DNA from 2 places in the Paraburkholderia sp. GAS82 genome. Region 2 is predicted to be linked to the other one. Evidence: riboswitches for the same ligand, from Rfam matches in the RefSeq annotation. Region 2 holds a riboswitch; the other holds the start of a gene.
What was found. A riboswitch is a leader RNA that binds a small molecule or an ion and turns the genes downstream of it on or off. The one in region 2 is predicted to bind glycine.
Positions count from the first base shown of each region.

Region 1 (3,405 bases), on a different contig from region 2:
CGTGTTTCCTGTCAGTTTCATGATGGTGTCCTAAATAATGTTCAAGGTATCGTGGTTTCGAAGTCCAATGTTTCTGGACTAGGACTTCACTCCGGGAAACGGTCGCCGAACATCGGCAGACCGCTCGCGGATTGCTCCCTGGTTGCCTCGTCCTGCAATACGTCCCAGTGCTCGGCGAGCTTGCCGTCTTCGAAGCGGACCACGTCCGCTGCAATCCACGCGGCTGGCCTGCCGCTGCCGGAGAAACGGCCATGCGCGATCACGTAGTCGCCTTCGGCCACGATCAGCTGGTTCTCGTAACGTAGTGTGTCAGGCAGCGTGCGGATCAGACCGAACAGCCCGTCGCGCCCCGGTGCAATGTGTGCGCTGTGCTGGATATAGCGGTCCGACCAGAAGCGTTCGGCGGCCGCGTAGTCGCGCTTGTTGAAAAGCGTATCGAAAGCCTCGAGGACGAGGGCCTTGTTCTGCTCAGGCGTGGTTGTGCTCATGTCAGTCTCGATAGATGAAGGTAGATGAGTCGAAGCGCCGCCAGACGTCCCGGACGTCGACGGAACGCAGAGCCGGAACGGTTGCGTGGTGAAGTAAAGATAACGGCGGCTGAGCGGCAGCGGTAGCCGCTCTTTTTCGCTATCTCTTATGTATGCGGCGCATAGATGGCCGCGCTTCACGGCGCAGATCGGCCATGAGGTGTTCGACGACTGCGCGCCCTGCCGCGCGGGTCGCCCGGCCCATTGGAAAGTACGCATGCACTGGGACGTCGTCGGTCGTCCAGTCAGCGAGCAGCCTGACGAGCGAACCGTCGGCCAGCTCGCGCCGGCACGCCCATTCGGTCGTGGAGGTAATGCCGATGCCCCCTACCGCGGCAGCGACGGCGCCCTCGTTTTCGTTGGTCGAAAAATGCGCTTCGAGATCGACCACCACCTCTTCGCCCGCACGCTCGAATTTCCAGCCCGACGGGACCACCGACGCCGGCCCGCCGACGATGCGATGCCGCGTGAGATCCTCCGGCCTCTCCGGCGTGCCATAACGGTCCACATAGTCGCGCGAGGCGATGATCACGCGCTGGATCTGCGTAATCAGCGTGGCGGTTGCGCTCGAATCGACCAGCCGCCCGAGCCGGATAGCGACATCCACCGCATCCTTGACGAGATCCTGCGGACGGTCGCCCAGCAAAACCTGCAGACGTAGCTCCGGATGAAGTTCGAGAAACGGTGTTAGACGCGGGATGACCTCGCGAATCGCCACACTGGCCGGCATGCTCATGCGCAGCATGCCGCGCAGTTCGCCGCCATCGCGCACGCTGTGTTCGGCGTCTTCGAGCGCGATCAGGATTGAATCGAGGCGCGCGAGGAATTCGGCGCCGGCCTCGGTCAGCACGACGGCACGCGTGGTCCGCGTGAGCAGCCGCGCGCCGAGGTCGGTTTCCAGATCGGCGATGATGCGCGATACCTGCGATTGCGACAGCCCGCATTCGCGCGCCGCAGCGGAGAAGCTGCCAAGACGTGCGACACGGGTGTAAAGCTTGAGGGAGAGGATGTCCTTCACGGTGGCGGCTGTAGGTGGTTGCTGGAGGCGGGTGAGCCTGGGCAAAGGCTATACGATTGATGCATATTTCGCAAATGTCAGGCGAATCCAGTGCATGGTTGCCGGGTCGCGTGTCATCCTGATGTTCGAACCAGGTCGCATTACAAAAATCGCTTGCCCTATTTTTTGGGAAAGGCTACCTTTACGCCGTTCTACACGCTGTCGCGGGAGAGACTGTCACGCCGAAAGGCGGTGGCGGCGCCGACGGAGCAACCGCCCCGGAAACTCTCAGGCACAAGGACCGCCCAGCGGGAACATCTGGAGAGCGGCGCTTTCAGCGCCCACCGAAGGGGATTTCCGTCCGCCCGGCAACGGGGTGCGCACGGAAAGAAACTCTCAGGTACATGGACAGATGGGGCATGGAAGCCGGAAACGGCCGTGCTCACTCACTCTGGACCATGACATGTCACGTATCGCCATCATCGGCGCCGGCATTACCGGCGTCACGACCGCTTACGCCCTTTCGCAACGCGGCTTCAACGTCACCGTGTTCGAACGCCATCGCTATGCTGCGATGGAAACCTCTTTCGCCAACGGCGGCCAGCTCTCGGCCAGCAACGCGGAAGTGTGGAACAGCACCGCTACCGTCCTCAAGGGCCTGCGCTGGATGCTGACCCGCGACGCACCGCTCCTGCTCAATCCCCTGCCGAACTGGCACAAGTACTCGTGGATGGGTGAATTTCTGCGGCAGATTCCGCACTACCGCGCGAACACGATTGAAACCGTGCGGCTCGCGATTGCCGCGCGGCAGTATCTGTTTTCGATGGCGGAACGCGAGGGGATCGATTTCGACCTCGAACGGCGCGGCATCCTGCATGTGTACAAAACCCGCAAGGAGTTCGATGCAGCCGCGAAGGTGAATGCATTGCTCAAGGAAGGCGGTCTCGAGCGCGAGCCCGTAAGCGCTGACGAAATCCACCGGATCGAGCCCGCGCTCGACGGCACCTTCCACGGCGGTTTCTTTACACCGTCCGATTCGACCGGCGATATTCACAAGTTCACGCGCGGTCTCGCTCAGGCATGCGAACGCCAAGGTGTCGAATTCCATTACGACACGGAGATTGCTTCGATCACGCGTGATCAGACGGGCGCGTTCAGCATTGCGGCCACGAAAACGGGGCAGCCGTTTCAGCAGTCGTTTGCGCGGGTCGTGGTGTGCGCCGGTGTCAGGAGCCGCGAATTCGCCTCGATGCTGGGCGACCACGTCAACGTCTACCCCGTCAAAGGCTATTCGATCACCGTCTGTCTCGACGATGAAGCGAGCCAGCAAGGCGCTCCGTGGGTCAGCCTGCTCGACGACAGCGCGAAGATCGTCACCAGCCGCCTCGGCGCCGATCGCTTCCGCGTGGCGGGGACCGCTGAAATCAACGGCTTCAATCGCGATATCCGGGCCGAACGGATTGCGCCGCTGGTCGACTGGACGCGCCGTTATTTTCCGCAGGTGAATACGTCGCGCGTCATACCGTGGGCCGGTTTGCGCCCCATGCTGCCGAGCATGTTGCCGAAGGTGCGTAAAGGCCGTTTGCCGGGCGTGTTCTATAACACCGGCCACGGACATCTCGGCTGGACGCTTTCGGCGGCCACGGCTGCAGGTGTAGCGGACGTGATCGAGCAGACCAGCCGGCGCGCGGCCTAGCCCTCTCCGGCTGCTCGCGGGCGTTCAGAAGCAGCTTGCGCTCTCGCCTCAACGTGTGCATCATGCATATATGCACACTGCACACGTTGAGGCATCGCCATGACGCAGCGCACCGAAAACCTCCTCGGCGTACTCGCCCTGCTGGTGACAGACGAGATGAACGCGCAAAACACCGTGGCCGCCCT
Region 1 is NZ_JBNDLX010000011.1:270,340-273,744, forward strand. Features, by position in the region: gene P3T17_RS30605 (SDR family oxidoreductase) at 1-21, opposite strand, end outside; gene P3T17_RS30610 (nuclear transport factor 2 family protein) at 87-488, opposite strand; gene P3T17_RS30615 (LysR substrate-binding domain-containing protein) at 628-1,545, opposite strand; glycine riboswitch at 1,833-1,946, shown strand; gene P3T17_RS30620 (D-amino acid dehydrogenase) at 1,988-3,220, shown strand; gene P3T17_RS30625 (MarR family winged helix-turn-helix transcriptional regulator) at 3,320-3,405, shown strand, end outside.
Region 1: another riboswitch for glycine. It lies ahead of P3T17_RS30620 (D-amino acid dehydrogenase); the one in region 2 lies ahead of gcvT (glycine cleavage system aminomethyltransferase GcvT).

Region 2 (3,405 bases):
ATCGAACTGGCCGCGCGCAGCGAAGAGGAAGGCCGGCGCCTGCCCTTCGAGCGAATCCGCTGAGATCGCCGCGCAAGTCGCAGCTTACATGCTGACAACCGCTGCTAACAGTTCCGAAAGGGACGCTCCGTTACAATATGTTTCTGAATTCAGGTCATCGTGTGGCTGCGGCTAGCCGTTGCTTCACGATATCGATCTAACCGTCGATCAAGACCACGACGACCGCAGGCAACTGCATGGGACCGGAGTAAGCGCTCAAGCGTTAACTCCGACCAACAAAAGGAGAGTACGCATGCAACGTTTCACCCGTGCGCTGGCAAGTCTGGCACTGGTTTCTTCGCTGGCCGCCTGTGTGGTCCCGCAACAGGCACCGCCCCCGGGACCTAACCCGCACGAAATCGCAGTTCAGCGCCTGAATCAGGTTTACGGCCGCGCTGACAACCTGAGCCGCCGCATCGACAATCACGTCAATCAAGGCTATTACCCGCCCCCGCAAGGTGGCGCGCTGCATCACCGCCTCGACGTGATCCGTCAGGAAGCGCGTGACATGTCTGCCCAGCATGGTGGTGGCCTGTCGGGTGAAGAGCAGCGCGTGCTGAACCAGGAACTCGACGGCGCAGCACACGCAATCGGCGAGTAAGCCGCTCAGTCAATCTGTTCAGCAATTCGCCGTGAAAGCACAGGCGCGGGGGTCATTCCCCCGCGCTTTTTTTGGCGCTCGCGCCGCCCGCTGCACCGCCGCATAGCTCTCCAGAGCCTTCATTTGACAAGCCTCGGGGCCTCGCGTACATTCGCCGCACGCGTCGGGAGAGAGCGTTGGCCGCCATGTTTTTTGCGGGCCGCGCCGCCGAAGGGGCACACCCACAAACTCTCAGGCAAAAGGACCGGCTGCGTCGAAGAACCCGTCTGATTCCGGCATCGTCCGAGCTTCATCAGGCACCGGTTTTTCGCACTCTGGAGAGCGGCAGTAGCCACCGGCATCGAACATCATCGAGCCAGGCAGGCTGCCCACCGAAGGGGCGCGCGTTTCACCGTGATGGCTTGCAGTCACTTGCAAACCCGCACGGCAGCGCAATCTCTCAGGTATCGAGGACAGAGGGGTCATGCATGGCATCGCTCGCAGGCTTTTGGCCGCGAGGAATGAAGCCGCATGGCCTTTTTGTTATCCGTCGAGATTGCCTGAGGCCCTGATGACCGAACTCAAACACACCCCGCTTAACGCCACCCATCGCGCGCTGAAGGCCCGCATGGTCGATTTCGGCGGCTGGGACATGCCCGTCAACTACGGCTCGCAAATCGACGAACACCACGCGGTGCGCACCGACGCCGGCATGTTCGACGTGTCGCACATGTGTGTGGTCGATTTCGCCGGTGAGCGCGTCCGCGCGTTTTTCGAACACGCAATCGCTAACAACGTGGGCAAGCTGCAAGCGCCGGGCAAGGCGCTCTACACCTGCCTGCTGAACCCGAACGGCGGCGTGATCGACGATCTGATCGTCTATTTCTTCTCCGAAACCCACTTCCGCCTGGTGGTCAATGCTGCCACCGCAGAAAAGGACATCGCCTGGTTCGGCAAGCTCAACGCCGAAGGCGGCTATGGCCTGACCATCACGCCGCGCCGCGATCTGTCGATCGTCGCCGTGCAAGGTCCGAACGCCCGCGAAAAGGTCTGGCAAGTCGCGCCGTCCACCCGCACCTCCACCGAACTCCTCAAGCCGTTTAACGCCGCCATCGTCGAGAACACGCCGTTCGGCGAGTTGATGGTTGCCCGCACCGGCTACACCGGCGAAGACGGTTTCGAAATCGTGCTGCCTTCCACGTCCGTCTGCGAGTTCTGGGACGCATTGGTGCGCCAGGGCGTGCGCCCGGCCGGTCTCGGCGCACGCGATACGCTGCGCCTCGAGGCCGGCATGAACCTGTACGGCCAGGACATGGACGACAATGTCTCGCCGCTTGACGCCGGTCTCGCCTGGACCGTAGATCTGAATTCGCCGCGCGACTTCGTCGGCAAGGCGAAGCTCGAAGCGGACGGTTGCCAGTGCGCTTTCGTCGGACTGATCCTGCAAAAGGAAAACGGCAAGGCTGCCGGCGTGCTGCGCGCCCATCAGAAGGTCGTCACGCCGCACGGCGAAGGTGAAATCACCAGCGGTACATTCTCGCCCACCATGCAGGAATCCATCGCCTTCGCACGCGTGCCGAAGGACGTGAAGCCCGGCGATGTCGTCCACGTGCAAATCCGTGACAAAGCCCTTCCCGCAAGCGTGGTAAAACTGCCGTTCGTGCGCAACGGCAAAGTTCTTGCTGCTTAAGCTTTCGTTGCGCGCGCTTCCTCCTTTTTAAGTTTTTACCGTACACACCGCACAGGAGCATCCGATGAGCATCCCGGCCGATCTGAAATACACCGAATCGCACGAATGGGTCCGCACCGAAGCAGACGGCACGCTGACGGTCGGCATTACCGACCACGCGCAAGAAGCGCTCGGCGACATCGTCTTCTTCGAGGTCCAGGAACTGGGCAAGACCGTTAGCGCCGGCGACACCGTCGCGGTCATCGAATCCGTGAAAGCCGCCTCCGATATCTACGCGCCGGTCTCGGGCGAAATCATCGAAGCCAACACGGCTGTCGCCGATACGCCTGACTCCGTCAACAGCACGCCGTATGACAGCTGGCTGTTCAAGATCAAGCCGGCAGCCGATGCGACGCATGACCGCCTGATCGACGCCGACGCATACAGCAAGTCGATCGGCGAGTAAGTTATTTCAAACCCGCTTTAACCGTCAGGTGCGGCGTCCGACGAACGCGGATGGCCGCACCGCCAGGAACACCCCATGAAGCTCGAACACCCGGATCGTCTGATGAACCGCACTCCTCTCTCGCTCGCCGCGCTCGAAGTGCATGACGCCTTCGCTGAACGGCATATCGGCCCGGATTCGGCCGACAGCCAGGCGATGCTCGAAGCCCTCGGCTTCGCCTCGCGCGCCGCGCTGATCGACGCCGTGATTCCGAAGACGATCCGCCGCACCGAAACGCTGCCGCTCGGCCCCTTCGCGCAACCGAAGAGCGAGGCCGAAGCGCTCGCCGCGCTGCGTGAGCTGGCCGACAAGAACCAGGTGTTCCGCTCGTATATCGGGCAGGGCTATTACAACGCGCACACCCCGACGGTGATCTTGCGCAACGTACTCGAAAATCCGGCGTGGTACACGGCTTACACGCCGTATCAGCCGGAAATCTCGCAAGGCCGTCTCGAAGCGCTGCTGAACTTCCAGCAGATGATCATCGACCTGACCGGCCTCGCCATCTCCAACGCATCGCTGCTCGACGAGGCCACCGCCGCCGCCGAAGCGATGACGCTGCTGCAACGCGTGGGCAAGCCGAAGTCGAACGTGTTCTACGTCGCCGACGAC
Region 2 is NZ_JBNDLX010000003.1:47,632-51,036, forward strand. Features, by position in the region: gene P3T17_RS10590 (oxidoreductase) at 1-63, shown strand, start outside; gene P3T17_RS10595 (hypothetical protein) at 293-640, shown strand; glycine riboswitch at 795-898, shown strand; glycine riboswitch at 945-1,106, shown strand; gene gcvT (glycine cleavage system aminomethyltransferase GcvT) at 1,191-2,309, shown strand; gene gcvH (glycine cleavage system protein GcvH) at 2,374-2,754, shown strand; gene gcvP (aminomethyl-transferring glycine dehydrogenase) at 2,830-3,405, shown strand, end outside.